Regions from separate parts of the Massilia suwonensis genome, predicted to be linked through region 4. Evidence: predicted binding sites of a transcription regulator. Region 4 holds the regulator's gene; each other region holds the start of a gene.
What was found. The regulator sigma-54, encoded in region 4, starts transcription at its own class of promoters, with help from an activator protein. The targets are predictions, from matches to a motif close to TGGCANGNAANCTGCTTT.
Positions count from the first base shown of each region.

Region 1: pepA (flocculation-associated PEP-CTERM protein PepA) is a predicted target of sigma-54. The motif match lies at 4,099-4,116, and genes of this name have one in related genera.
Region 2: ACFPQ5_RS15405 (PEP-CTERM sorting domain-containing protein) is a predicted target of sigma-54. The motif match lies at 5,916-5,933, and genes of this name have one in related genera.
Region 3: ACFPQ5_RS23760 (PEP-CTERM sorting domain-containing protein) is a predicted target of sigma-54. The motif match lies at 4,204-4,221, and genes of this name have one in related genera.

Region 1 is NZ_JBHSMR010000013.1:185,421-192,659, forward strand. It holds gene lhpI (bifunctional Delta(1)-pyrroline-2-carboxylate/Delta(1)-piperideine-2-carboxylate reductase) at 1-679, shown strand, start outside; gene ACFPQ5_RS08750 (isocitrate lyase) at 978-2,555, shown strand; gene ACFPQ5_RS08755 (3-hydroxyacyl-CoA dehydrogenase NAD-binding domain-containing protein) at 2,627-3,184, shown strand; gene pepA (flocculation-associated PEP-CTERM protein PepA) at 3,219-4,061, opposite strand; gene ACFPQ5_RS08765 (ABC transporter substrate-binding protein) at 4,239-4,964, opposite strand; gene ACFPQ5_RS08770 (NADP-dependent malic enzyme) at 5,175-7,239, shown strand, end outside.
Region 2 is NZ_JBHSMR010000013.1:1,637,047-1,644,285, forward strand. It holds gene ACFPQ5_RS15390 (cyanophycin synthetase) at 1-1,778, shown strand, start outside; gene cphA (cyanophycin synthetase) at 1,863-4,448, shown strand; gene ACFPQ5_RS15400 (LysE family translocator) at 4,619-5,242, shown strand; gene ACFPQ5_RS15405 (PEP-CTERM sorting domain-containing protein) at 5,257-5,886, opposite strand; gene ACFPQ5_RS15410 (CheR family methyltransferase) at 6,033-7,239, opposite strand, start outside.
Region 3 is NZ_JBHSMR010000015.1:33,014-40,252, forward strand. It holds gene ACFPQ5_RS23735 (acetyl-CoA hydrolase/transferase family protein) at 1-147, opposite strand, end outside; gene hpaR (homoprotocatechuate degradation operon regulator HpaR) at 385-906, shown strand; gene ACFPQ5_RS23745 (hypothetical protein) at 877-1,452, opposite strand; gene ACFPQ5_RS23750 (tetratricopeptide repeat protein) at 1,694-3,508, shown strand; gene ACFPQ5_RS23755 (FxsA family protein) at 3,512-3,910, opposite strand; gene ACFPQ5_RS23760 (PEP-CTERM sorting domain-containing protein) at 4,333-5,073, shown strand; gene ACFPQ5_RS23765 (DUF2256 domain-containing protein) at 5,167-5,331, shown strand; gene ACFPQ5_RS23770 (bifunctional diguanylate cyclase/phosphodiesterase) at 5,339-7,239, opposite strand, start outside.
Region 4 is NZ_JBHSMR010000015.1:164,256-171,494, forward strand. It holds gene rapZ (RNase adapter RapZ) at 1-160, shown strand, start outside; gene ACFPQ5_RS24290 (enoyl-CoA hydratase/isomerase family protein) at 342-1,427, opposite strand; gene hpf (ribosome hibernation-promoting factor, HPF/YfiA family) at 1,544-1,900, opposite strand; gene ACFPQ5_RS24300 (RNA polymerase factor sigma-54) at 1,964-3,430, opposite strand; gene lptB (LPS export ABC transporter ATP-binding protein) at 3,456-4,217, opposite strand; gene lptA (lipopolysaccharide transport periplasmic protein LptA) at 4,217-4,837, opposite strand; gene lptC (LPS export ABC transporter periplasmic protein LptC) at 4,852-5,454, opposite strand; gene ACFPQ5_RS24320 (KdsC family phosphatase) at 5,477-6,007, opposite strand; gene ACFPQ5_RS24325 (KpsF/GutQ family sugar-phosphate isomerase) at 6,009-7,031, opposite strand; gene ACFPQ5_RS24330 (monovalent cation:proton antiporter family protein) at 7,117-7,239, shown strand, end outside.

The sequences.
Region 1 (7,239 bases), on a different contig from region 4:
GAACGGCCGTCTCGGCCTGCCCACCATCCACGGCGCCGTCACCGTGTGCGACGCGGCGACGGGCCGCATCCTCTGCGTGCTCGACGGCCCGGAAGTCACCGGCCGCCGCACCGCCGCCGTCACGCTGCTGGCGATGCGCCGCCTGCTGCCGCAGCCGCCGCGCCATGTGCTGCTGATCGGTACCGGCACCCAGGCCCGCTATCACGTGCAGGCCTTGCAGGCGCTGCATCCGCAGGCCCAGATCTGGATCCAAGGACGCACGGCGCAAGCCGCGCTGCGCTTTTGCGAGGAACACAAACAGCTGCGTCCTCTCGACGCCTCGGCCCCCGACATGGACGCGGTAGTGACGCTTACGACCAGCACCGAGCCTGTATACGACGCGGCGCCGCGGCCCGGGCGCCTGGTGGTCGGCGTCGGCGCCTTCAAGCCGGAGATGGCGGAGCTGGGCGCGGCGCTTCTGCACGGCAGCGAGCTGTATGCGGACGATCCGGCCGGCGCCCGCCACGAAGCCGGCGACCTGCTGCGCGCCGGCGTCGACTGGCCGCGGGTGAAGTCGCTGGGCGCGCTGCTGCGCGGTCCGGTCGATGAAAGCCGGCCCGCCGTATTCAAGAGTGTTGGTACCGCGGCCTGGGACCTGGCCGCCGCGCGGGTGGCGCTGCGTACGCTCGCGCGCCGGTAAGCGGTCCGGATTTCCCGGCATTTTTCACACGGATGAACTTCGTTCCATATCGTGAAATTTGCGCCTCATCAATCCCTCCGACTTTTCCCGTTTCGCAAAAGGCCTTCCCGTATGGCGAAACGGTCGCTATAAGCCATTGATCCTGAACGTAAAAAAGTTTTGACAACTCTTATATAAGACAGAAGATTCGCAGCTGTACTGGCCTTATGATGGACTCATCCGATCGCGGCCCGGCGGGTAGCACGAACCGGGCAGCGATACGAGCGCTTTCGAGTCATCTATTAAATGGAGTGTCATCATGTCCCAGTACCAGAACGATATCCAGTCCATCACCGCCCTGAAAGACAAGCAAGCAGGCTGGCACGCGATCAACCCGGAATCGGCGGCGCGCATGCGTGCCCAGAACCGCTTCCAGACGGGCCTCGACATCGCCCGCTACACCGCCGCCATCATGCGCCGCGACATGGCCGCCTACGATGCCGACCCCTCGCAGTACACGCAGTCGCTGGGCTGCTGGCACGGTTTCATCGGCCAGCAGAAGATGATCTCGATTAAAAAGCACTTCCAGACGACCGAACGCCGCTACCTCTACCTGTCGGGGTGGATGGTCGCCGCGCTGCGCTCGGAGTTTGGCCCGCTGCCGGACCAGTCGATGCACGAGAAGACCGCGGTCGCTTCGCTGATCCGCGAGCTCTACACCTTCCTGCGCCAGGCCGATGCCCGCGAACTGGGCGGCCTGTTCCGCCAGCTCGATGCGGCCGAAGGTCCGGCGCGCGCCGCCATCCAGGACAAGATCGACAACTTCGTCACCCACGTGGTGCCGATCATCGCCGACATCGACGCCGGCTTCGGCAACGCCGAAGCGACCTACCTGATGGCCAAGCAGATGATCGAAGCGGGCGCCTGCTGCATCCAGATCGAGAACCAGGTCTCGGACGAGAAGCAGTGCGGCCACCAGGACGGCAAGGTCACCGTGCCGCACGAGGACTTCCTGGCCAAGATCCGCGCCGTGCGCTACGCCTTCCTCGAGCTCGGCGTGGACGACGGCATCATCGTCGCCCGTACCGATTCGCTCGGCGCGGGTCTCACCAAGCAGATCGCCTACACCCGCGAGCCGGGCGACCTGGGCGACCAGTACAACAGCTTCCTCGATTGCGAGGAAGTCGATTCAAGGGCGCTGGGCAACGGCGACGTCGTCATCAAGCGCGACGGCAAGCTGCTGCGTCCGAAGCGCCTGCCGAGCAACCTGTTCCAGTTCCGCGAAGGCACCGGCGAAGCGCGCTGCGTCCTCGACTGCATCACCTCGCTGCAGAACGGCGCCGACCTGCTGTGGATCGAAACCGAGAAACCGCACATCGCCCAGATCGGCGGCATGGTGAACGAAATCCGCAAGGCCATCCCGAACGCCAAGCTGGTCTACAACAACAGCCCGTCCTTCAACTGGACCCTGAACTTCCGCCAGCAGGTGTACGACAGCATGAAGGGCGAGGGCGCCGACGTCTCGCGCTACGAGCGTTCGCAGCTGATGAGCGCGGAATACGACGACTCGGAGCTGGCGCGCGAAGCCGACGAACGCATCCGCACCTTCCAGGCCGACGCGGCGCGCGAAGCGGGCATCTTCCACCACCTGATCACGCTGCCGACCTACCACACGGCCGCGCTCTCGACCGACAACCTGGCCAAGGAATACTTCGGCGAGCAGGGCATGCTGGGCTACGTGGCCGGCGTGCAGCGCAAGGAGATCCGCGAGGGCATCGCCTGCGTCAAGCACCAGAACATGTCGGGCTCGGACATCGGCGACGACCACAAGGAATACTTCAGCGGCGAAGCGGCGCTGAAGGCCTCCGGTGCGGCCAATACGATGAACCAGTTCTAAGCCAAGGGCCGTTCACGGGCCCGCGGGAGCGGGCCTTTTTTATCGACCGTTCGACCCAGCGAGGAAACCAGATGAGCAATATGCAGCACGAACTCCAACACCTGCCCGCATCGGCCGGACTCGAGGCACGCACCGTTGGCCGCGTCGGCATCGTCGGCGCAAGCAGCACCGGTATCGGCATCGCCATCCAGTTGCTGGACGCCGGCGTTCCGGTCACCTTCTACGAAGCCGACGCGGCGGCGCTGGGCGCGGGACTTGCGCAGATCCGTTCGGCTTGGACGGACACGCATGACAGCCGCCTGGCGCTGCTGGCGGGGACGATCAACTTCCATCACCTGAAGGATGCCGACCTCGTCGTCGACGCAAGCGAAACGGAGGGCGGGGAGGCGCTGTTCCGGCGGCTCGACCAGACCACGAAACCCGGCGCGATCCTGGCGACGGCAGCTGCCGGCGCCGGCGTCGACCGCCTGGCCGGCGCTACCCGCCGCCACGGCGAGGTACTTGGCCTGCGGGTCGATCGCGCGCAGGTCTGGGAGCTGGTGCCGGGCAGGGACACGTCCGACCCGACCCTGGCCACCGTGGGTGCGCTGGCGCGCCGGCTGCACGCGCCGGCTGCCGCGCGCCGCTGAAACGGACGGCGCGCCAGCCAGGTATGCCTGAGCGTCAGGCGCGCTTGCGCCGCGCCGCGGCAACGCCCAGCATGGCAATGCCGAACAAGGCCAGCGAACCCGGCTCCGGAATATCGACCAGCCTGAATTGTCCGTTGCTGCTGACGAAGTAGTTGCCCGGGTCGTTGGCGAAATCGCCGCCGCCGCAGCCCGGGCCCGTAAAGCCGGCGAACTGGCAGGCCACTTCGTTCACCAGGGTGTCATGCGGGGAGGCGATCGTGTTGGCATTGGTGAAGCTCAGGGCGAGACGGGTGTTCGGCGACAGGCGTGCGCCGTCGGCCAGGGCAAAATAGCGCTCGTCCAGGCCGCCGACCGGCGCGGCCAGCAGGAGCAACTGGCCGCGGTTGATCGCCATGCCCTGGGCATCGACCCGGCCGCCGCCGCCGTAGACCTCGAAGCGGGCAATTTCGCGCCCCAGGTTCGCGCCGTAGTAGCCGGCTTCGGTGCCGTACTGGTGATTCACAGGATTCTGGTACAAGCGCAGCGTGCCGCCCGCATAGTTGATCGAACCGCCGTATTGTCCGACTCCGCTGGCGTCGAAGATGCCCGTGATATTCGCGCCCGGGAAAGTGATCGGGAACAGACGTCCATTGCTGTCGGCCTGGACGACGTTGAAGACGGCATGTTCGCGGAACGAGAAGCCGTTGCCGCCCGCGGCACTGGCCTGGATGAAGCTGTTGCCGTTGACGTCGAGCCATTCGTTGACCATCTGCCCGCTTTCGTAGCCGCCCCCGAGCGGGTTGAAGATCCAGTCGGCGAGCACGGTGCCGGCATTGGCGGCGCCTGCTGCGGCAGTGGAAAGGAGTGCGGCGAGGGCGAAATTTTTCAGAAGGGTCATGGCTGTCGTCGTCGGGGTGGTTGATGGCCCCTTCGGCTCAGCAAGGATCATGCCAAATATGCAATATTGTGAAAAATCAAGCACCTGTATGACACCCTGAGGGCTGTCGACATGGGATGTAAGCAAATCCGACAGGAATGCGTGCAAGCCGCATGGCGGCGTTCCGCTATCGCCTCCTTACGCCGCCGGCGCCACCGACGCCCCTTCGATCCCGTGCAGCTGCAAGGCCTGCGCGACGAAGCCCGACGCCTTCATCTCCTCGACGAACCGCGCCAGGAACGCCGCCGCCTCGGCCCCCCGGCTCTTCGGCACGCCCATCGCCTGCTGGATCACCATGAAGCGCTCACCCAGCAGGCGCAGGCCGCCGTGGCGGCGCGCATCATGTTCCAGCTGCTGCTTGACGCCGGCCGCGACTTCCGCGCCTGCCGCCAGGAAGGTGTCGACCACCGTGGGCGAGGTCGGCGAGCGCACGATCTGCGCGTGCTGAAGCGTGCGCGTCAGGTACAGGTCGTAGGCGCTGCCCTTGCCGACCACGACGCGGTTGGCGCTCATGTCCACTTCTTCGTTGCTGCGGATCGGCGAGTCTTCCTTCACCAGGTAGCAGCCCTCGATCAGCACATAGGCCGCGGTGAAGGCGATGTGTTCGCCGCGGACCGGGTCGATCGCGAAGAAACCGATGTCGGCGTCTTCGGCCACCACCACGTCCACCGACTTGCCGGCGGCGTCCACCAACACCAGTTCCAGTTCAACGCCCAGCCGTTTGGCGAATTCGGTCGCCAGGTCGACGGAGACGCCCGCGGCCTGGCCTTGCGCGTCGCGGTAGGCGAGGATCGGGTTGCCGAGGTTGATCGAGGCGCGCAGCTTGCCGGTGGGAGTGAAGGAGGACTGGATGGATGAGTGCATGGCGATCCCGGCGTAAGGTGTTGGTGAGACCCTGGCCCGCAGGATGGCCAGGGAGGGCCAGCCCGAGGATAGCATTGCCCGGGCCGTATGCGCCGCGAATGGCGGCGCTACGCGATCGGCCTGGCCGGGCAGGAGAAGGAGATGTCGTGTACGATTGATTCATCCATGGGACCCGTCCTCAGACAGATTCTTTATTGAGCGAAAAAAATCATGAGCACTGAAAGCAGCCTTAACGAAACCAACGACACCCAACTGCGCGCCGATGCTCTCGAATACCACCGCAGCCCCACGCGCGGCAAGATCGAGGTGATCGCGACGAAACCGCTGTCGAACCAGCGCGACCTGTCGCTGGCGTATTCGCCGGGCGTCGCCTATGCCTGCGAAGAGATTGCCGCCGATCCGGCGATGGCCGCCGAATATACCTCGCGCGCCAACCTGGTGGCCGTGATCTCGAACGGCACCGCCGTCCTTGGCCTGGGCAACATCGGACCGCTGGCCTCGAAGCCCGTCATGGAAGGCAAGGGCTGCCTCTTCAAAAAATTCGCCGGCGTCGACGTGTTCGACCTCGAGCTGGCCGAGAACGATCCCGATAAACTGGTCGAAGCGATCGCCATGCTGGAGCCGACCGTCGGCGGCATCAACCTGGAAGACATCAAGGCGCCCGAGTGCTTCTACATCGAGAAGCAGCTGCGCGAGCGCATGAACATCCCGGTCTTCCACGACGACCAGCACGGCACCGCGATCATTTCCAGCGCGGCCCTGCTGAACGCGCTGAAGGTGGTCGGCAAGGAGATCGGCCAGGTCAAGCTGGTGGCCTCGGGCGCCGGTGCGGCGGCGATCGCCTGCCTCGACATGATGGTGGTGCTGGGCGTGAAGCGCGAGCACATCTGGGTCACCGATTCGAAAGGCGTGATCTGGAAGGGCCGCGAAGCCAATATGGAAGCGAACAAGGCGCGCTATGCACAGGAGACCGACGCGCGCACGCTGGCCGACATCGTTCGCGACGCCGACGTCTTCCTCGGCTGCTCGACCGCGGGCGTCTTGAGCGGCGAGATGGTCAAGACCATGGCCGCGCAGCCGGTGATCCTGGCGCTGGCCAATCCGGAGCCGGAAATCCGGCCGGAAGTGGCGAAGGCGGCGCGGCCCGACTGCATCATCGCCACCGGCCGCTCGGATTATCCGAACCAGGTCAACAACGTCCTGTGCTTCCCCTACATCTTCCGCGGGGCGCTGGACTGCGGCGCGACGCGCATCACCGACGAGATGAAGCTGGCCTGCGTGTCCGCGATCGCCGAACTGGCCGAAGCCGAAGCGAGCGACGTGGTGGCCTCGGCCTACGAAGGTCAGGACCTGTCTTTCGGCCCCGACTACATCATCCCGAAGCCTTTCGATCCGCGCCTGCTGGCGGCGATCGCGCCGCGCGTGGCCGAAGCGGCCGCCGCTTCCGGCGTGGCCTCGCGCCCGATCGGCGACATGGCTGCTTACCGCGAGAAGCTGGCGCAGATGATCTACCACACCGGCTTCTTCATGAAGCCCGTGTTCGCCAAGGCCAAGGCCAACGGCCGCCGCGTGGCCTATGCCGAAGCCGACGACCGCCGCGTGCTGCGTGCGGTGCAGACGGTGGTCGACGAAGGCCTCGCCAAGCCGGTGCTGATCGGCGCGCAAGCCGCCGTCGAACGGGCGATCCGCGAGGCCGGCCTGCGCCTGAAGCAGGGCACCGACTATGAACTGATCGAGGCCGAGGGCGACACCACCCTGCAAGGCACGCGCCTGCTGAAGTCGGGCGCGGTCGACGCTCTGATCTGCGGCATGAAGGGCAGCTACGACAGCCACCTGGCGCACGTGCAGAACGAGATCGGCCTCGCGCCCGGCGCCGAAGTGATGGCCGCGATGAACGCGCTGGTGCTCGACAAGCTCACCCTCTTCATCGCCGACACCTACGTCAACGACCAGCCCAGCGCCCAGGAGCTGGCGGCGATCGCCCGCATGGCCGCCGCCGAACTGCGCCAGTTCGGCCTCGAGCCGAAGGTGGCGCTGCTGTCGCACTCCTCGCAGGGTTCGTCCGAGCGGCCGTCCGCGCGGCGGGTACGCGAAGCGCGCGCGCTGCTGGCGCAAAGCGCGCCGGACCTGGCGGTGGTCGGCGACGTCCACGGCGACGCCGCGCTGTCGCAGGAGATCCGCGACCTGTACCACGTCGACAGCGGCGCGGTTGGATTCTCCGGCAGCGCCAACCTCCTGGTTACGCCCTCGCTGGACGCGGCCAACATCCTGTTCA
Region 2 (7,239 bases), on a different contig from region 4:
CCGGCCACCGCCTGCTGATGGCCGCGGTCAACGACGAAGCCTTCGACATGGCCGGCACCGTCGCATCGCTGACCGACCTGGTCGACCGCTACTGCCTGGGCCCGTCGACCGCGAACATCGTCGATGCCGCCACCGACCGCCGCATCCCCTCGATCCGCCTGACCGAAGGCAACCTGGTGCAGCTCGGCCACGGCGCCGCCCAGCGCCGCATCTGGACGGCCGAAACCGACCGTACCAGCGCCATCGGCGAATCGATCGCCAGCGACAAGGATCTCACCAAGACCCTGCTCGCCTCGTGCGGCGTGCCGGTGCCGGAAGGCGCCCTTGTACGCAGCGCCGACGCAGCCTGGGAAGAAGCGCAGGACATCGGCCTGCCGGTGGTCGTGAAACCCGTCGACGGCAACCATGGCCGCGGCGTGACCCTGAACCTGATGACCGAATCCGACGTGCGCGCCGCCTATGCCATCGCTTCCGATGCCGGCGACAGCACGGCCGTGCTGGTCGAGCGCTTCATTCCCGGCAACGAGCACCGCCTGCTGGTGGTCGGCCGCCAGGTCGTGGCCGCCGCGCGCGGCGAAGCGCTGTGGGTGACGGGCGACGGCGCCTCAAACGTCATTCAACTCTGCGACACCCAGATCAATACCGATCCGCGCCGCGGCGAGAGCGAAGAACACCCGCTGGGCCGCGTCAACCCGCACGACGACGAAATCCTGCTCGACCTGAAGCGCCAGGGCCTGGCGCCCGACTCGGTTCCGCAGGCCGGCCAAAAAGTGCTGATCCAGCCGAACGGCAACGTCGCCGACGACGTCACGAACCTGATGCATCCGGAAGTGGCGCACATGGCGGCGCTGGCCGCGCGCATCGTCGGCCTGGACATCGCCGGCATCGACCTCGTGTGCGAAGACATCTCGCGTCCGCTGCACGAGCAACGCGGCGCCATCATCGAAGTCAATTCCAGCCCGGGCCTGCTGGCCCACATCAAGCCGGCGTCGGGCGAGCCGCGTAACGTCGGCAAGGCCATCGTGGATCACTTGTTTGGTGAAGGCGAAAACGGCCGCATCCCGCTGGTCGGCGTCACCGGCACGCTGGGCACCAGCCTGATCACGCGCCTGCTGGGCTGCCTGCTGCACGCGGCCGGCAAGCATGCGGGCGTGGCCAACGGCGAAGGCCTGTACCTCGACGGTCGCCAGGTCCAGAAAGGCGACTGCACCGGCTTCGCCTTTGGTGAGCGCCTGCTCATCAACCGGAATGTCGAGGCAGCCGTGTTCGAATCGAACGCGCGCAGCATCCTGGCCGAGGGCCTGCCCTACGACCGCTGCACGGTGGGCGTCGTCACCGACATGGGCAAACTCGCCGATGTGGACGAATTCCACATCCGCGACGAGGAAGCGCTGGCCAACGTGGTGCGCAGCCAGGTCGACGTGATCCTGTCCGAAGGCGCGGCGGTGCTGAACGCCGCCGATCCGGAAGTGGTGAAGCTGGCCGAACTGTCGGACGGCCGCGTGATCTTCTATGCGATGGACGAGTCCAATCCCGTGATGACCCAGCACCGCGCGAGCGGCGAGCGCGTCGTCTTCGCGCGCGACAACGCCATCATGCTGGCCGAGGGCGAGCTTGAGACCCGCCTGCTCGACCTCGGCAGGATCCAGCCGGCCACGGTCAAGCATCCCGCCAGCGTACTGGCCGCAGTGGCCGCCGCCTGGGCGCTGGGCCTGCCGCACGACCTGATCTGCGGCGGCTTGCGCGCTTTCGATGCCACCAAAAAGACGACTTATTGAACAGCAGTACCCGGTTCGCCGGAGTCCAAGGGAGCCCGCCGCCAAGCATGGCGGGCCGATCCCAACATAAAGGAATGAAGGTTTATGGAAGTATCTCGCGTACGGGCCTTGCGCGGCCCTAACCTCTGGAGCCACCACACCTCGGTCGAGGCGATCGTCGCCTGCACTCCGGAGGAAGAATCGATCGCCGCCCTGCCCGGCTTCGAAACGCGCCTGCGTTCGCGCTTTCCCCAGCTCGGCCAGCTGCAGCCTTTCGGCCACGAAGAAGACGTGACGGACCCGGTGCCGATGGCCGAAGTGCTGGAAATCGTCGCCCTCGCCCTGCAGGCCGAAGCCGGCTGCCCGGTCACCTTCAGCCGCACCACCGCCACCGTCGAAACCGGCATCTACCAGGTCGTAGTCGAGTATTCGGAAGAAGACGTCGGCCGCCTGGCCCTCGACCTCGCCCAGCAGCTGATCGAAGCGGCGCGCAATGACGCGCCCTTCGACCTGCAGGCAGCGCTCACCCAGCTGCGCGACCTCGACGAAGACGTGCGCCTCGGCCCCTCGACTGGTTCGATCGTGCAGGCCGCCGTCGAGCGCAACATCCCCTTCCGCCGCCTGACCGAAGGCAGCCTCGTGATGTTCGGCTGGGGCAGCAAGCAGCGCCGCATCCAGGCCGCCGAGATCGACGCCACCGGCGCCATCGCCGAGACCATCGCCCAGGACAAGGAACTGACCAAGAAGCTGCTCGATGCCGCCGGCGTGCCGGTGCCGCTGGGCCGCACCGTGCTTGATCCGGAAGACGCCTGGGCTGCGGCCCAGGAGATCGGCCTGCCGGTCGTGATCAAGCCGAAGGACGGCAACCAGGGCAAGGGCGTGACGGTCAACATCACGACCAGGGAACAGATCGTCGCCGGCTTCCATTCGGCCTCCGAATTCCGCGACGACATCCTGGTCGAGCGCTACCTGCCGGGGCACGACTATCGCCTGCTGGTCATCGGCGACAAACTGGTCGCCGCCGCGCGCCGCGAGCCGCCGATCGTCGTCGGCGATGGCGTGCACACGGTGCGCCAGCTGGTCGACCAGGTGAACCTCGACCCGCGCCGCGGCAACGGCCACTCGACCTCGCTGACCAAGATCCGCTTCGACGACATCGCCCTCGGCAGCCTGGCCAAGCAAGGCATGAACGCCGACTCCGTGCCGACCAAGGGCCAGCGCGTCGTCCTGCGCAATAACGCCAATCTCTCGACCGGCGGCACCGCCACCGACGTCACCGACGACGTCCATCCGGAAGTGGCGGCGCGCGCCATCGCGGCGGCGCACATGGTGGGCCTCGACATCTGCGGCGTCGACCTGGTCTGCGACTCGGTCCTCAAGCCGATCGAAGAGCAGCACGGCGGCATCGTCGAAGTCAATGCCGCGCCGGGCCTGCGCATGCACCTGTCGCCGTCCTTCGGCAAGGGCCGCGACGTCGGCGAAGCCATCATCGATACACTGTTCGAGGAAGGCGACGACGGCCGCATCCCGGTCATCGCCGTCACCGGCACCAACGGCAAGACCACCACCGTGCGCCTGATCGCGCACCTGATGACGGCGTCCGGCCTGCGCACCGGCATGACCAATACCGACGGCGTCTACATCGAAGGCCGCCGCATCGACAGCGGCGACTGCAGCGGCCCGCGCAGCGCGCGCAACGTGCTGCTCCATCCGGACGTCGACGCGGCCGTGTTCGAGACCGCGCGCGGCGGCCTGCTGCGCGAAGGCCTGGCATTCGACCGCTGCGAAGTGGCGGTCGTGACCAACATCGGCGCCGGCGACCACCTCGGCCTCAACTACATCACGACGCTGGAAGACCTCGCGGTCCTGAAGCGCGTGATCGTCCAGAACGTCAGGGACGGCGGCATGGCCGTGCTGAACGCGGCCGATCCGGTGGTGGCCGAGATGGCCGAGCACACGAAAGGCGACGTCACCTTCTTCGCCCAGGACGGCGGCCATCCGCTGATCGCCATGCACCGCGCCCAGGGCCGCCGCGTCGTCTTCGTGGAGAACGGCTTCCTGGTCTGCGCCCAGGGCAGGAACGAAACGCGCATCGATCTCGCCGAGGTGCCGATCACCCGCGGCGGCGTCATCGGCTTCCAGGTCGAGAACGTGATGGCCTCCGTGGCCGCGGCCTGGGCCGTGAACCTCGACTGGGACAAGATCCGCCTCGGCCTCAAAACCTTCGTCGGCGAAAGCGACAACGCGCCGGGCCGCTTCAACGTCTTCGACTACAAAGGCGCGACCCTGATCGCCGACTACGGCCACAACCCGGACGCGATCGCGGCCCTGGTGTCGGCGGTCGAGAACATGCCGGCCAAGCGCCGCCACGTCGTGATCAGCGGCGCGGGAGATCGCCGCGACCAGGACATCACGCAGCAGACGCAAATCCTGGGCAAGGCCTTCGATGAGGTGCTGCTGTACCAGGACCAGTGCCAGCGCGGCCGCGCCGACGGCGAAGTCGTGCGCCTGCTGCGCGAGGGCCTGAACGGCGCCACGCGCACGGGTCACATCGAAGAGATCAACGGCGAGTTCGTCGCCATCGACCGTGCTTTGGAACGCGTGGCCGAGGGCGATTTGTGCCTGATCCTGATCGACCAGGTGGAGGCGGCGCTGGCGCATATTGCGAAACGCGTCGCAGAATCAAAATAATCGTTCAGGCTCTCGTAGGGACGTAAGGTGGGCGGCTTTGCCGCCCACGCGGTGATAGTTAGCGGCTTCGATATCGTGCCGGATGATCTTGCGGTCAACTATCACCGCGTGGGCGGGGAACCCGCCCACCCTACGTCCCTTCGTTTTACGAACATATAATCCAAGAGACCATGCTCGCACCCGAACAATTCCTCGGCTTCCTGCTCGCCGCCATCCTGCTGACCGCCTCCCCCGGCCCCGACAACCTGATGGTCCTCGGCCTTGGCATGTCCAAGGGCCGAAAGCAAGGCATGGTCTTCGGCCTGGGCTGCGCGCTCGGCTGCCTGAGCCACACCTTCCTGGCCGTGATCGGCGTCAGCGCCATCATCGCCGCTTCGCCGACCGCCTTCACGGCGCTGCGCATCGGCGGCGGCCTGTACCTGGTGTGGCTGGGAATCGGGGCGCTGCGCAGCACCGGCGGGCAGGCGGCGCGCAAGGACGCTGCGCCGCAGTCGCTGCGCAGCCTGTTCATGAAGGGTTTATTGGCGAACGCCATCAACCCGAAAGTGGTGCTGTTCTTCCTGTCGCTGCTGCCGCAGTTCGTGATCGCGGTCAACGGCAACGTGCCGGGCCAGATGCTGGCGCTCGGCGTGACCTTCACGCTGCAGGCGGCGGTCCTGTTCGGTTTGCTGGGTTATTTTGCCGGCGCCATCGGCGCCTGGCTGGAACGCAAACCCGGCGCCGGCAAATGGCTCGACCGCCTGGCCGGCACCGTCTTCATCGCGCTGGGCGCGAAGCTGATTATTTCGCGCTGAGTGCCTCGCGCTGATCAGCCGCGGCGGCGCCGTGCCGCGCCCATCCCCGCCAGGCCCAGGCCCAGCATCGCCAGCGTGGCCGGTTCCGGCACCGGCGCCGGCTCGAAATCGATGTCGAGCGATGCCGAGTAGAACTCGAGCGGATCGCCTGGAATAAAGTCCTGCAGGTACAGGGTCCAGCGGCCATACAGGTTCATGCCATCGAAGAGGGACAGCATCTCGGCCGGACGGAACAGGCCCAACTCGATGTTCGGCCCGGCCGCGCGCGCCGCCTCGTCGTCGAACACCACGAACTCGCGCCCCGGGCCCACGCGCCCGACCGAGTAGGTCTCGAACGGTGCGACCAGGGTTACCTCCCGTCCGTCCGGTGCGATCAGCACGATCGTGAATTCGTCGTTGAAGGGTGTGCCGGCGCCGCGGCAGGCCACGCCATTCGGCCCGATCGGCGGGTCGTCGCACTTCGAGAATTCGACGGAAATGTTGACGTCGCGGATGGTGCCGCGCTCGGTGACGTTCAGGCTGCGCGTCACTTCCCTGCCGTCGACCACGGAATAATCATTGTTGGTGGCGACGACCGTGGCCGATGCGCTGGCGCAGGTGACGATGGCGAACATGAAGGCGGCAAACTGACGGGCGTGGCGCATGGGTTCTCCTTATGGTTGGTGTGTACATAAAAGCAAGTTTTACGCCACCCAGAGAAACCGTAGCCTTATCAGGCGCTTAGCGCCACGCCTGCGTCCGCACGCTCCGCAATTGTAAGATTCGCCGACATGCAGTTGACATAATTGCTTCAGGAAGCGTCCGGCGCCCGGCGCGGCAGCAGCTCGTGCACGATCGCGTTCAGGCGGTCGAAGGAGACGGGCTTGCCGAGGTGGGCCGAGAAGCCCGCGGCACGCGCCTTGGCAACGTCGTTATCGCGCCGCATGCCGCTGATCGCAATCGCCGGCAGCGCGGCCAGCTTCGGACTGGCGCGGATGTGCGCCAGGAACGCGTAGCCATCCATCTCCGGCATCGAGATGTCCGAAATGAGCAGGTCGATCTCCTCGCGTTCGAGGATCGCGAGCCCGGCACGCGCGCTGGTGGCCTCGAACACGGTCGCCCCGCTCACTTCGAGCAGCGACTTGAAGCCCATCAGCATCTCTTCCATGTCGTCGACCACCAGGATGCGCAGGCCGGCCAGCGAGCCGTCGCCCTCGCTTTCGCCGCCGGGAACAGGCGCGCCATGGCGGTCGAGCAGCGGCAGCCAGAAGCTGAAGCGCGCGCCCTTGCCGACGCCTTCCGAGAAAGCCTCGATGCGCCCGCCATGCAGCGCAACGATCTCGCGCACCAGCGCCAGCCCGATGCCCAGGCCCCCTTTCGAACGCGTCGTCACCGAGACGCTCTGGCCGTACATGTCGAACACGTGCGGCAGGAAGTCCGGCGCGATGCCCTGGCCATTGTCGACGACATCGACCCGTACCTCGCGCGCCTCGCGGACCACGCGCACCTCGATGCGCCCACCTGCGGGGGTGAACTTGACGGCGTTGCTCAGCAGGTTCATCACGACCTGCTCGATGCGCACCAGGTCGGCCAGTACGTACACGCCCTCGGCTTCGTCGACGACGTCGATCCCGATGCCGCCCATGGCCGGATCGGCGCGCTGGACGTCGGCGATGTTCTTCAACACGACGCCCAGCGCCACCGGCGCCATCGCCAGCGACAGTTTGCCGGTGCGCACGCGCGACATGTCCATCAGGTCGTCGATGATCTTCGCCTGGCTCAGCACGGCATTGCGGATGCCGGCTGCCGCGCGCATGAATGGCGCCGACTTGCGGATCTCGGGCATGCGCGCGAGCAGCTCGACGTTAATGTTGATCATGTTCAGCGGATGGCGCAGCTCGTGCGACATCACCGACAGGAACTCGTCCTTCAGCGCCATCGTGTTCGCCGCCTCGGTGCGCGCCACCGCCTCGCGCTCGCGCGCGGCCTGTTCGCGCTCCAGGCCCTGGCGCTCGCGC
Region 3 (7,239 bases), 130 kb from region 4:
CGGCACCGCCTTGGCGTCCCCGGCCCGCGTGAAGCCGCTCATGCCGACCGTCATTCCGTCTTCAATCAGCGCCGCTGCAGCGGCGGCGCTCTGGATGCGCTCGCGCAAGAGCGGGTGGCGAATGCGGTCCTGGTACTCGTGATACATGGCAAAACCTTTTCAAAGGCAAGAGTGGGAGTCCGATCCCCGCAGCGCGAAGAACCGATGGAGCCCAGGTGGCTGGTCGCCCAGCATCATGCTGTATCCTTCGTGTCAAAGTGGAACGGCGTTCATGCGTAATTCACTAGCATATGAGTGATTAAATCACTCGCATGTGAGTAAGTCAAGGCACGGCTATACGCCGCCTATCTGTTCCGATTCACCCGATCACGATCAGGAGTCACCGTGGCCAAGCGCTTCACCCATCGCAACTTGCCACAGCAGCTATTGCATGCGCGCGACGCGCTGATGGGGCATTTCCGTCCCATCCTCAACCACTACGGCCTGACGGAGCAGCAGTGGCGCATCCTGCGCGCACTCGATGAGCACGCGCAACTCGAGCCGCGAGAAATCTGCGCGCTCTGCCAGATCCTCAGCAGCAGCATGGCCGGCATCCTGGCGCGCATGGAAGAAATTGGACTGGTCCAGCGGGTGCGCGTCGAAGCCGACCAGCGCCGCGTGCTGGTCAGCCTGGCGCCGAAGGGGGATGCGCTGATCGACGACATGGCGCCGCTGATCGAACTGCAGTACCGCTACCTCGAGCAGGCCTTCGGCAAGCAGGCGCTGGAGTCGCTGTCGGCCGCGCTCGAAGGCTTCATCGCCGCCCAGGCCAAGCCGGTGCAGCGGGTGGCGCTGCCGCCGGTGGCATCGCCTGCCTCCGATGGCGTGCAGGCGCCCTCAGGGTCCCGGATGGGTATTGTCGGGTAAGGAAGGAATCGCACGCAGGTATTCATACATGGCGGTCAGCTCCAGTTCCGTTTTCTTGCCATAGACCGGCCAGGGCATGACCTGCACGATGGTGCCGGGCGGATCCTTGGGGTTGTGCCCGGTACGCATCATCTGGATGAACTCCCTGCGCGTCAGCCCTGCAGGCCGGCCCGCATTGTCGGGGGTGATATTGGCCGAGGTAATCGTCGGCCCGAACTGACGGCCGCCGGACAGGTATTCTTCGGCATTGAGCCGTTCCGGCTCGCCCCTGAACGGGTCGCCGCCGGGCGAATAGGTCGGATGACTGTGGCAGTCGACGCAGCCGCTCGTATTGACGACGTAGCTGCCCAGACCGACCAGTTGCCGATCCTTGTCCGCCAGATTCAGTACGACGCCGGCCGGGACGATGGCATAGCCGCGTTTGACGGGATTCTCGCTGTCGAGGAAATCCCGTAAAAAATTGGCTGCCGATACGGACACGGCTGCCGATCCGATCATCGCCGCAACGAGCCAGATGCGACGGCTTCTTCTCCAAGGCTTGTTCATATTCGCTCCCCCACACACTGGACAACGGCCGGCAAGCGCGACCGCACGGGCACGCACTTACCCTGGTTACTCAGTCTAGTCACCGCGACCGGCATCGCCGGTGCTTTGGGCCGAGGTTTGAGCTTTCTCAATCAAGCTGTCTGCAAGGATCCCTACCTATGAAACTTGGTGTCCCGGCCTATACTCCAATTGCGATATCCGCATCACCCCATCACGGCGACGATGCCGGGAGGGAAGCATCATGAAATTCGTATTCCTCGGCGCTGCAACGGCTGCAGCGTCCGTCCTGGCCACCGTGTCGTCCACGCAGGCGGAACGCGCACCCAAGCCTGCTTTCGATCCGCTGTTCGCCACCGGCGCCGCCTGCACACCGGCGCAGGCCGGCCGGCCGCCGCTGCTCGACAAGCTGGTACTGGCGCAAGCGGAAACCAGGCCGTTCCAGCCGAGCCAGCAGCCGCCCGCCAAGGCCCCGGAGGCCAAGGCCGGGCCGCCGCCACTGTATGAGGACCTCGGTACCCTGCACGTGCCGGTCACGACCAAAAGCCCGAAGGCGCAGGCCTTCTTCGACCAGGGCATGCGCCTGACCTTCGCCTTCAACCACGCCGAAGCGGCGCGCGCCTTCCGCGCCGCGCAGGCACTCGATGCCAATTGCGCCATGTGCTATTGGGGCGAGGCCCTGGTGCTGGGTCCCAACATCAACGCGCCGATGTTTCCCGAAGCAGTGACGCCGGCGGTCCAGGCCGCGTCCAGCGCGATGCGCCTGGCGAAGAACGCCACGCCTGCCGAGCAGGCCCTGATCAAGGCCGTCGCGCGCCGCTACAGCGCCGATCCACGCGCCGCTTCGGGCACAGCACGGGCCGCGCTCGACAAGGCCTATGCCGACGCCATGACCGAGGCGGCGCAGGCGCATCCCAACAACGACACCATCCAGGTGCTGTTCGCCGAAGCGCTGATGGACCTGGCGCCCTGGGATTACTGGGCCGCCGCCGGCACCCAGCCCAAGAACCGCACGGCCGAGATGATCGATGCGCTCGAACGCGTCCTCGAACGCAACCCCAGCCATCCCGGCGCCGCGCACTATTACATCCACGCGATGGAAGCCTCGTCCCAGCCCGACAAGGCCTTGCCTGCCGCGCGCGTGCTGGCGCGCCAGATCCCCGGCGCCGGGCACATCGTCCACATGCCGTCGCACATCTATTACCGGCTCGGCATGTACCGCGAAGCGCTGCAGTCGAACGTGGAAGCCGTCGCCATCGACGAACGGTATTTCTCGGCCTCGCCCAGCGATCCCGTCTACCGCGGCGCCTACTACCCGCACAACATCCACTTCGTAATGGTGTCGGCGCTGATGGGAGGTGACGGCAAGACGGCCCTCGATGCCGCCGGCAAGCTCGACAAGGCGGTCCCTGCCGATGCGGTCAAGGCCATCGGTGCGCTGCAACCGGTCAAGTCGGCGCCCTATTTCGCCCATGTTCAGTTCAGCAGCCCGGACACGCTGGTGTCCCTGCCCGACCCGGGGCCCGACTTCGTGCTCGTGAAGGCGATGTGGCACTACGCGCGCGCCGTCGGCTACGTGCGCAAAGGCGACCTGGACGCCGCCAACCGCGAAGTGGCCGCCATCGAGCACATCGAGCGCAGCGCCGACTTCAAGCCGCTTACCGACTGGGCCATCCCGGGGCGCGAAATCGTCCGGACCGCCAAGGCGGTGGCGCGCGGCCGCATCGCCGACCGGCAGGGCCGGCTGCCCGACGCCATCACCGCCTACGGCGAAGCCGTGGCGATCCAGGATGCCCTGCCCTACATGGAACCGCCCTACTGGTATTACCCGGTACGCCAGTCGCTCGGCATGGCGCTGCTGCGCGCCGGCCAGCTCGACAAGGCCGAGCAGGTCTTCCGCGGCTCGCTGGCACGCACCCCGAGCAACGGCTGGGCGCTGCGCGGGCTGATGGAGGTGTACCGCGTCCGCGGCGATAGCGCCGCGCTGGCGGCGGCCCGGCAGCGCTTTGCGACGACCTGGCTGGGCAAGCCGGATGGACCGGCCTTGTCGTCGCTGTAGGCCTTAGTCTTTGCGTTCCCTGAATTCACCGTCGATCACCATGTCGTCGCCGGTGCTTTTGGGAGCTTGTCGGCCAGCGAATGGGAAGACGGACGATACGACCCGATCGAACACCTTACGCCTCAACCAGGGATAGGTGAGCAGGAACGCCGTCGCGAAACCTGTAAACGCCGCGGGCACGTAGTCGCCGCGCGACAGGAAGTGCAGCAGGCAGAGCCCGAGCAAGCCGACGATGAGCGGCCGCCGTACAGGCTTGGGCAAGAGGCCGACAACGCGCAGCTTGCCCTGGCTTACCTTGGGAAATCGTGCGAAGAGAACGCCCAGCAGCAGCCCTGCCATGAACCGTCCCGTGCCGAGATACTCGGCCAGGACGCCGATGACAAGGTAACCGGTATAAGTCATGGTGCTGGCCAAGGCTGCCAGCACCAATAACACTGCAGCAATCGCCAACTTTGGCCGGCCCAGCGCCGCGCTGATAAGAAACCGTAGGATTTGTGTACTCCTGTTAATCGACATTGAATAGCGGTCGCAAATTTTAACAGCAGCTCTCGTGACAGGGCTGCCCCGTCATGCACGGCAAGCCTTGGCGCGAGCGATATGTTCATGTCGGCGCGCAAGAGCCACTGTCGAAAAATTTAACGACTCATCCATTTTTCATGTTTACTTTTCGTTAAAATTCAAGCAGCTAGCATAATTGGTACAGGATTTGCTCAGCGCCTCCTTGCGGCTGTCATACCGACGGTCGATCACAACTAGGGGGAACCATGGCTACGCAACGCTTTACCGCACTCCTGCATCGCGCACTTCCCGTTCTTGGCTTGTTGATGAGCGCCGGTGCGGTTCATGCCGCTCCGGTCTACTGGACCGACTGGACCGGCACCGACTCCGATCCGGGTCCCGGCTTCATCGGCCAGGGCACCATCACCACCTCGACCTCGACCGTCGGCGTCACCTACACCAATGCGGCGGGCGTCGGCTTCTATCAGACAAGTGGTGGCACCGACTACTGGATTCCACGTACGCCCGTGGGGAACTCGCCCTACACCAGCGCCCAGGTCGACAATCCGCCGCCTGACAGCGACATCATCGCCCTTCAGTTCGCAGGCAACCAGACCCTGACGTTCTCGCAGGCGATCGTCAATCCGGTCTTCGCTTTCGTCAGCCTGAACGGCAACGGCTATGCCTTCCTTAACCAGGACTTCGACATCCTCAGTTTCGGCGCAGGCCTCGGAGAACCCGCGCCCGGCAACAACAGCTGCGGCTACTGGGGCTGCGGCGGCGTGACCAAGGAGGTGGTCGATCTGGGCGGCGGCAACATCGAATACCGACTGATCGGCACCGGCGAACCGCACGGCTCTATTCGCTTCACCGGCACATTCGATACGCTGACCTGGCGCAGCCTGACCAACGAGTTCTGGAATGGGTTCACGGTCGGGGTGCAGGGAACGGCCGATGAGGAACCGCCGCCACCGAATGAGGTGCCGCTACCGGCGACTTGGCTGCTGTTCGCCGCCGGCAGCGCTGGCATGATGGCAGTGCGGCGCGCGCGCAGGATATCCGTGTAAAGCCGAGAACAGCGACGCAGAAACGCCAAGCCCACCCGGTTGGCGTTTCTGCCGGCAAGCCGGCCTTCGAGAAGTCCGGGCTACAATCTGCGCATGAAGATGCGCAAAAAATCCCAGCTCCCCACGAAGGCCTGCGCCCACTGCGCCCTGCCCTTCACCTGGCGCAAGAAGTGGGAGCGCGACTGGGAGCACGTCAAATACTGTTCGGAACGCTGCCGACGCGCCGCCAGGCCGGCGAGCGACAAGGACAAGGCCTGACCCCGGCTCAGGCCGACAACCTCACCTCCAGCCGCTCGATCACCTGCTGCAAATCTTCCGGCGGCACAGGCGGACTGAAGTAATACCCCTGCCCGATGTGGCAACCGTGCGCCAGCAGCCAGTTCATCTGCTCGCGCGTTTCCACGCCCTCCGCCACGATCTTCATTTTTAACGCGTTCCCCATCGCCACGATGGCCTGGGTCAGCTTTTCCGCGTTGTGGTCCTGCAGCATGCTGTGGGTAAAAGACTGGTCGATTTTGAGGCATTGCAGCGGCAGCTGGCGCAGGTAGCTGAGCGAGGAAAAGCCGGTGCCGAAGTCGTCGAGCGAAGTCGAAATGCCGCTGTCGTTCAGGGCGCGCAGCACGTTGCGGGTTTCGGCCAGCTGGCGCATGAAGCACGATTCCGTGACTTCGATTTCCAGCGCTTGCGGCGGCACCCCGTACTCCGCCAGCAGCCCGGTCAGATAAGGCACCAGGTTGGGCGAGAGGATGTCGGCGATCGACAGGTTGACCGCGATCGGCAGGCTGGGCAAGCCCTCGCTGTGGCGCTCGGCCTGCTTGGCGACGGCATTGCGCATGACCCAGCGGTCGATGCGGATGATCTGGTCGCTGTGCTCGGCGATCGGGATGAAGGCGCTCGGGCTGTTCTGGCCGCGGGTCGGATGATTCCAGCGCACCAGCGCTTCCAGGCCGACGGCCTTGCGGCTGATGAGGTCGACCTTGGGCTGGAACACGAGCGAGAGCTGGTCGCGTTCGATCGCTTCGTCGAGGTCGCGCTCGAGCAGATAATAATCGCGCTGGTCGGCGGCCATCGCCAGTTCGAACACGACGCTGCGGCTGCGTCCCAGGGACTTGGCCTGGTACAGGGCCAGGTCGGCGTGGCGCAGCAGTTCGCTCACGCTGCGGCCGTGGGCCGGCGGGATGGCAATGCCGATCGAGATCCCGAGCCGGAATTGCTGGCCCTTGACGTCGAAGGGCGCGGACACCGCCTGGTGCAGGCGCTCGGCGAAGGTCAGCGCGGTGGCCGCGTTCGGGTGCGGGATCTGCAGCAACAGCATGAACTCGTCGCCGCCCAGGCGCGCCAGCAAGTCGAACTCGCGCATCACCGCTTTCAGGCGCGAGCTCAATTGCTGCAGCACCAGGTCGCCCGTTTCGTGGCCGTAGGTGTCGTTGATCTTTTTAAAATGGTCGAGGTCGAGCAGCATCAGCGCCGTGTTGTAGTGGCCGTCTTCCAGGCGGCGCGCGACCTCGTCTTCCATGGCGCGCCGGTTGTACAAGCCGGTCAGGTGGTCGTGGTGGGCGCGCCAGTGCAGGGTTTCCTGCATCTTGCGGTTCACCTGCAGCTTGTTTACCTCGCTCAGGATGCGCAGCAGGTTCTGCAGCGCGTCGGCATCGGTCTGCTGCCAGGGCGCCGAGTGGCCGCGCACCGATTGCTGCCACTTGGTAAACGAGCGGCGCGGTTCCAGGCGCACCCGGCCGTCCGGCAGCGACACCGTGTGCTTGCGCGGCTCGCCGCCCCAGTGCACCTGCTGCACCACTTCCTCGCGCGTGAGAAAACAGAAGATGATGTCCTCGTCGTGGCGCTGCGCCAGCATCAGGCCGGCCGCCTCGGGCAGGCAGAGCAGCGAACGCCTGGGTGAAGTCAGCAGGTCGTCCCACATGCGCACGGCCGGGCCCTGGTCCTGCACGCCGAGCCGGGTGCCGACCTCGTCGAGGATCTGGTGGGTGGCCCCCTGGCGCTTCCCCGGTCCGCCGACACAGGCGAGCGTGCCGATGCTCACGCCCAGGGTGTTGGCATTGAATGCAGGCAGCAGCCGCGGCATCCAGAGCTCGAGCACGGTCGTGATGTCGCCATCCTGGATCAGGGCCTGGTGGAAGCCGTTCAGCAGGCGGTCCAGGCGCAGGCGGT
Region 4 (7,239 bases):
GAAATGGCTGCCGTCGTTCAAGACCGATAACCGCAGCTACCTGACGGTGGCGGTGGGTTGCACGGGCGGGCAGCATCGCTCGGTGTACATGGCCGAGCGGCTGGCGGCCTACTTCGGCGATACGGAACGCGTGGTTCTGCGGCATCGCGAGCAGTCTTAAAAACCCGCGGCCTTAACGCTTTTGTAGGGTGGGCACACCGTGCCCACGCGGTCGTACCTGTGCGCACCGCTCGGCGTCGGTCACCACCAACACTGATCAAATGGGGCGTCCGCGTGGGCACGGAGTGCCCACCCTACGGTTCTCTTGACGCGGATTCCGCGTCAAGTGCGCGTCCATATCGTTAGTCCAAATGCCGCAACGGGTGCGCGTGATCCGGCCACACCGGCGCGAAGAAGGCATCCACCATCTCGGGCGTCACCGCCTCCAGCGACGGCGGATTCCACTGCGGAGCATTGTCCTTGTCGATTACCAGCGCGCGCACGCCTTCCAGCACTTCGCCGTGGTCGAAATTGCGGCGCACCAGCGAGCGTTCCATGCGCAGGCAGTCGGCCACGTCGAGCGACGCGCCACGCTGCAGCATCTCCCAGGTCACGCACATCATCAGCGGCGAACGCTGGCGCATCGCCCCCACGGCCTTCTGCAGGAAGGGATTCTCGTCCTTTTCCAACGAGGCCATGATGGCGGCCACCGAGCCGGCACCGAAGTGGGTGTCGATCGCGGCGCGCTGCGTTTCCAATACGCTCTGGCCCGCGTCAAGGGCAAATGGCGCGGCGAAGGCCCGGATGGCGTCGGCCAGCTGCGCACCCGGCGTCGCGTCGATCAACGCATTCAATTCCCCCAGCTGCGCGCTCGGAATAAACACGTCGGCCAGGCCGACATACAGCGCATCCGCCGCACCGATCGTCAGCCCGGTCAGGCCCAGGTAATTGCCCAGCTGACCAGGCGCGTGCGACAGGAAATGGCTGCCGCCGACGTCCGGGAACAGGCCGATGTTCACTTCCGGCATCGCCATCTTCGTGCGCTCGGTCACGATGCGCAGGCCGGTCTCAGGGCCGCCCTGGGCGATGCCCATGCCGCCGCCCATCACGACGCCGTCCATAATCGCGATATACGGTTTCGGATAGAAATGGATCAGGTGATTCAGCGCGTATTCCTCGGTGAAGAAATCTTCCAGCAGCGCGCTGCCGCCCGTCGGCGTGGCATGGCCGGCTTCGTGGAAGAAGCGGATGTCGCCGCCTGCGCACAGGGCTTTTTCGCTGCTGCTGCCGAGCACGACCGCGGACACGGTCGCGTCGTCGCGCCAGGCCAGCAGGATGTCGGCGAGGCGGCGCACCATCGCCAGGGAGAGGGAATTCAGGGCCTTCGGGCGGTCGAGCGTGATGACGCCGGTGCCGTTGGCAACGCGGGTGAGGACGTGGTCGGTCATGGTCAGCGCAATAGATGAAAAGACATGCATTTTACCCAAGCCCGCCTACGCCGCGCACAAAATGAAAAGGGCGCCCTTCCGGCGCCCTCGTTCAGACGGTGCTTGCTTGCCGAGAATTACATCGCGGCAGCGGCCTCTCCGCCTTCAGGCAGGCGCTTGAGCGCCTCACGACTATGGTCCTTCAACATCGTCTTGTATTTCATTACCTGGCGGTCGAGCCGGTCCATCAGGAGGTCGATCGCTGCGTACAGGTCTTGCGCCACACTTTCCACATGCACCGTCTTGCCGGAGACGCGCAGGTTGATCTCGGCCTTTTGTCGTTTGTCTTTTTCAGTCAGGTTGTCGATCGCGAGGATGACATGGGAATCGATCACTTGATCGAAATGGCGGGTGATGCGTTCCAGCTTGTTCTGTACGTATTCACGAATGGCGGGGGTGACGTCGAGGTGGTGACCGCTGATAGTGAGATTCATACACACTCCTTTGAAAAGTGAGCGGCGCCCGCGCCGCGCAAGGAGTGCGCATGGGGGCCGCTGTTACAAGGATTTGCGGAGACTGACGGGAGGAATCTTGAGTGCCTCGCGGTATTTTGCAACCGTGCGGCGCGCAATGACCATGCCTTGTTCACCGAGCATTTCCGCGATCTTGCTGTCGGATAATGGGTTCTTTGGGTCCTCTGCTCCTGTCAGTTGCGCAATGAGCGCCCGTATCGCCGTGGACGATGCTTCGCCCCCCGCTTCGGTGGCGACATGGCTTCCGAAGAAATACTTCAGCTCAAACATGCCGTGCGGGGTCAGCATGAATTTCTGAGTTGTTACCCGAGAAATAGTGCTCTCGTGTAGACCTAGTGTATCAGCTATCTCGCGAAGCACAAGGGGACGCATGGCAACCGCGCCATGGCTGAAAAAGTTCTTCTGGCGCTCCACAATTGCCTGCGAAACACGCAGGATCGTGTCGAAGCGCTGGCGCATATTTTTAATCAACCACTTCGCTTCCTGCAGCTGCGCGCTCATCTGGCCTTCGCCTTTTCCCTGCTTGAGCAGGTTGGCGTAGACGTTGTTCACACGCAGGCGCGGCATCACCTCGTTGTTCAGCGAGACGCTCCAGCCGTTCTTCGATTTGCGGACAATAACGTCCGGAACGACATAGTCCGAGACGCTCGATGCGAAGGCCGCGCCGGGATGCGGATTGCACTGGCGGATCACGGCCTGCGCTTCGCGCAGGTCTTCGTCGTCGCAGTCGAGCGCCTTTTTCAGCTTGGTGAATTCGCGCTGCGCGAACCAGTTCAGGTAACCCTCGACGATCTTCAAAGCCATGCGCCGCGTCACCAGCGGCACGCCGGGCATGGCGCGGATCTGCAGCGCCAGGCACTCGGCCGCGCTGCGCGCACCGACGCCGACCGGATCGAGGCTTTGCACCAGCGCCAGCGCGCAGCGCAGTTCGTCCATCTCGACTTCGAGTTCGCTCGGCAGGCGCGCGTGAATTTCGTCGAGCTGCTCTTCGAGGTAGCCGTTGTCGTCGATGGCATCGATCACCAGTTCGGCCAGCGCGCGGTCGCGCGCCGAGACGGCGGTGACGCGGATCTGTTCGCACAGGTGCTCGCGCAGGGTCACGCCCATCGCGCCCAGCTGCGGACGGCCGTCGTCGTCGCCTTCGGCATTGCCGCTGCGAGAAAGGTCGCCCCACTCGCCCTCGGCTTCGCCGCGTTCGACGTCGCCGCCCTCGCCGCCTTCCGGCGCATCGGGGGCAGGAGCACCTTCTTCGCCGTTCGGCGCAGGCGCTTCGCTCGGTGCCGGCGCGGCATTGATGGCGCCGTCGGCCAGCAGGCGAACCGAGTGGTCGAGCGGATCGTCGAGCCGTTCGAGCAGCGGGTTATCCGACAGGATCTGCTCGATCTCCTGGTGCAGTTCGAGCGTGGAGAGCTGCAGCAGGCGGATCGACTGCTGAAGCTGCGGCGTGAGCGCCAGGTGCTGCGAAGTCCGGAGTTGCAGGGATTGTTTCATGGTCCGCTTAGGTTCTGATCCGTTACTACATGCGGAAGTGTTCGCCCAGGTAGACGCGCCGTACCGACTCGTCCGCGATGATGTCGTCGGGACGGCCCGACGCCAGCACGGCGCCCTGGTTGATGATGTAGGCGCGGTCGCAGATGCCGAGCGTCTCGCGCACATTGTGGTCGGTGATCAGCACGCCGATGCCGCGCTCCTTCAGGAAGCGCACGATGCGCTGGATCTCGATCACGGCGATCGGGTCGACGCCGGCAAACGGTTCGTCCAGCAGCACGAAGCGCGGATTGGTCGCCAGTGCGCGCGCGATCTCGACGCGGCGGCGCTCGCCGCCCGACAGCGACAGCGCCGGGTTCTCGCGCAGCTTCTCGATCTGCAGTTCGGCCAGCAGCGAATCGAGGCGCTCGTCGATGGCGGCGCGGCTCAGCGACTTGCCGTTCTCGTCGTGCTGCAGTTCGAGCACGGCGCGGATGTTGTCTTCGACGGTCAGCTTGCGAAACACCGAGGCTTCCTGCGGCAGGTAGGACAAACCCAGTACCGCGCGGCGGTGGATCGGCAGGCTCGAGATATCGGTGCCGTTGATTTCGATCGAGCCGGCGTCCGACGGCACCAGGCCGACGATCATGTAGAACGAGGTGGTCTTGCCGGCGCCGTTCGGGCCGAGCAGGCCGACCACTTCGCCACAGCCGACCTCCAGGGACACGTCGCGCACGACCAGGCGCTTGCCATAGCTTTTTTGCAGGCCCCGTACGACCAGGGTACTGCGGTTGTCGCGTGCATCCTTCATTATTTCTTTCCTGCCGCTGCCGGCGTTGCTGCCGGGGTTGCCGGTACGGCTGCTGCAGGCGCTGCTGCGGGGGCGCCCGTTGCAGTACGGCGCGGCGCGATGATCAGGGTGCCGCGGCCGCCGCCGACCTTGCTTTCGCCGCTGGCGTCGTTGCGCACGGTCGCCACTTCGCGCCGGCTGTCGTACGAGATGTAGGCGCCGTCGATCTGGTTGGTGAGGCGGCTGTTTTCCAGCTCCTTCACGACCGCCTTCGAGAACAGCTTCACCACTTCCACGCGCTCGTCGTATTCGATGCGCTCGGCTTGCCCTTCCATCCAGAGGTCAGGTCCGCCGTCGCGCTTCTGGCGGAAGGTCGCGACGCGGCCCGGGCCCGAGGTGAGCGTGACGTTCATGTAGCCTTCCGGCGTTTCCTTCACCAGGGCGCGGTCCGATTTCATGACCAGGGTGCCGCGCGTGAGGACCACGTTGCCGGTCAGGATGCGCGTCTGCGTGACTTCGTCGACGTCGAGCGAGTCGAAGTTGATGACGGCCTGCTTGAGCGAGTCGGCGCGCTCGGCGTGGGCTGGCGAGAGCGACAGCGAGAGCAGGGAAACGAAGGCGGCGACAGCTATTTTTTTCATTGGGGTCGTTCCTGTTATTGGTTGGGTGCGGCGCTCTGGCGCGGCGGATAGACGATCGTGCCGCGCCCGCCCAGGTGCAGCTTCTGGGTCGGATTCTCGGCCACCAGGCCGACGGCGTTGACGGAAGCGGCGCCGAGCGTCATCTGGACCGGGCGATTCGTCTTGACGATCTCGTCGTCGGCCAGCACGGTCAGGGCCTCGGTCCTGGCGCGCAGCGCTTCGCTGTTGGGCGTGGCGGGACGCGCGATGTCGACATTGCCCATCAACTCGACGCGGTTCTCGCCGTGGTACACCTGGCCGCGCTCGGCGTGCATGGTCATGCGCGGACGGCCCGGCGCCATGCTCTCCACGACCGGCTTGCTCACTTCGGAGACATCGTTGTCCGGATGGTGGGCCAGGCGCTCGCCCGACATCACGTAGCGCGGCACACCCTGCTCCGTCATGCGCACGAAGCTGAAGTTCTCGACGATGTAGTCCGGCTCGTTCAGGTTGTTGCCGACCCGCGCGGGATCCTCGGCCTGGATCGCCTGCAGCAGCCAGAAGCTGCCGAAGGCGAAGAACACGGCCGTCAGCATGAGCGCCAGCAGGCGCCAGCGGTGCGCGGTCCGTTTGTTCACGTAGGTCGCCATCCGTTCAGGCTCACGCAAAGTAAGGCGCAAGCGCCTGCTCGTAGGTGCCCTGTGCGCGCATCACCATGTCGCACACTTCGCGCACGGCGCCGCGGCCGCCGCCGGCTTTCGTCACGTAGTGCGCGCGGTACTGCACTTCCGGATGGCCGGTCGGCACGGTGACGGCGAAGCCGACTTTCGTCAGCAGCGGCAGGTCGATCACGTCGTCGCCGATATAGCCGCACTGCTCGGCCGTGACGCCGGTCTGTTCCAGCAGCTCGGCAAACGCGACGCGCTTGTCGTGGTGGCCCTGCCAGACGTGGTTGATGCCCAGGTCGCGCGCACGCGCCAGCACGATCGGCGATTTTCTCGCGCTGATGATGGCGGTGATCACGCCCGTCTTCTGCAGCAGCTGGATGCCCAGGCCGTCGAGGACGTTGAAGGTCTTGGTGATCTCGCCGTCGGCGCCATAGGTCAGGCTGCCGTCGGTCAGGATGCCGTCGACGTCGAAGATCATGACTTTGACGCGCGCGGCGCGGTCCATGTGTGCCAGGGGAGTCATATCAGATCACCTTTGCCCGCGTCAGGTCGTGGATGTGCAGGGCGCCGACCAGCACGCCCGCTTCATCGACCACCAGCATCTGGTTGATGCGGAATTCTTCCATGATCGCCACCGCGTCCACCGCCAGCTGCTCCGGCTGCACGGTGCGCGCGCCGACGTGCATGACGTCGCGGATCGTCAAATTGGAAAAGTCCTGCACGCGCTCGATCAGGCGGCGCAAGTCGCCGTCCGTGAACACGCCCAGCGGCTTGAAGGCGGCGTCGACCACGGCCGTCATGCCCATGCCCTTCTGGCTCACTTCCAGCAGCGCGCGCGTGAGCGGCACGTCCGGCGTCACGGCGGGAATCGCCTCGCCGCTGCGCATCACGTCGCGCACGTGGGTGAGCAGGCGCCGGCCCAGCGCGCCGCCCGGATGCGAGCGCGCGAAATCTTCCTCGCGAAAACCCCGCGCATCGAGCAGGGCCACGGCCAGGGCATCGCCCAGCGCCAGCGTCACGGTGGTGCTGGCGGTCGGCGCCAGGTTCATCGGGCAGGCTTCCTTGCTGACGCCGACGTCGAGGTGCACGTCGGCCAGCAGCGCCAGGCGCGACTTCGGTTTGCCGGTCATTGCGATCAGGGGCGTGCCCATGCGTTTTACCACCGGCAGGATGTCCATCAGCTCGGACGATTCGCCGGAGTACGAAATGGCGATGAACACGTCCTTCCCGGTCACCATGCCCAGGTCGCCGTGGGCGGCTTCGCCCGGGTGCACGAACATGGCCGGGGTGCCGGTCGAAGCCAGGGTCGCCGCGATCTTGCGCGCGATGTGGCCGGACTTGCCCATGCCCGACACAACGACGCGGCCGGTGCACGCGTACATCAGGCTGACGGCGCGGGCGACGCTGTCGTCGGCGTCCAGCCGTGCGTGCAGCGCCAAAATGGCGTCGGCTTCGATGGTCAGGGTTTCGCGCGCCAGCTCCAGTACGCGGCGCGACTGGTTGTCGTCAAAACTGTTCAGCATTGTTTTTTCATCGGTTACACTCATTCTGGAAGTATAAACGAATTGGGAAAGCAAAAAACTTGCCAGACGTACTAAACAACGCTTGTCTTACACAAAGTAACCAATCTGCATGGCATCCGGACTCGAACTGACCCTGTTGTTGCTCGGCAGCGCCGTCCTCGGCGTGGTCGTGTTCCGCAGCCTGCACCTGCCGCCGATGCTGGGCTACCTGGCCGTCGGCGTGCTGATCGGC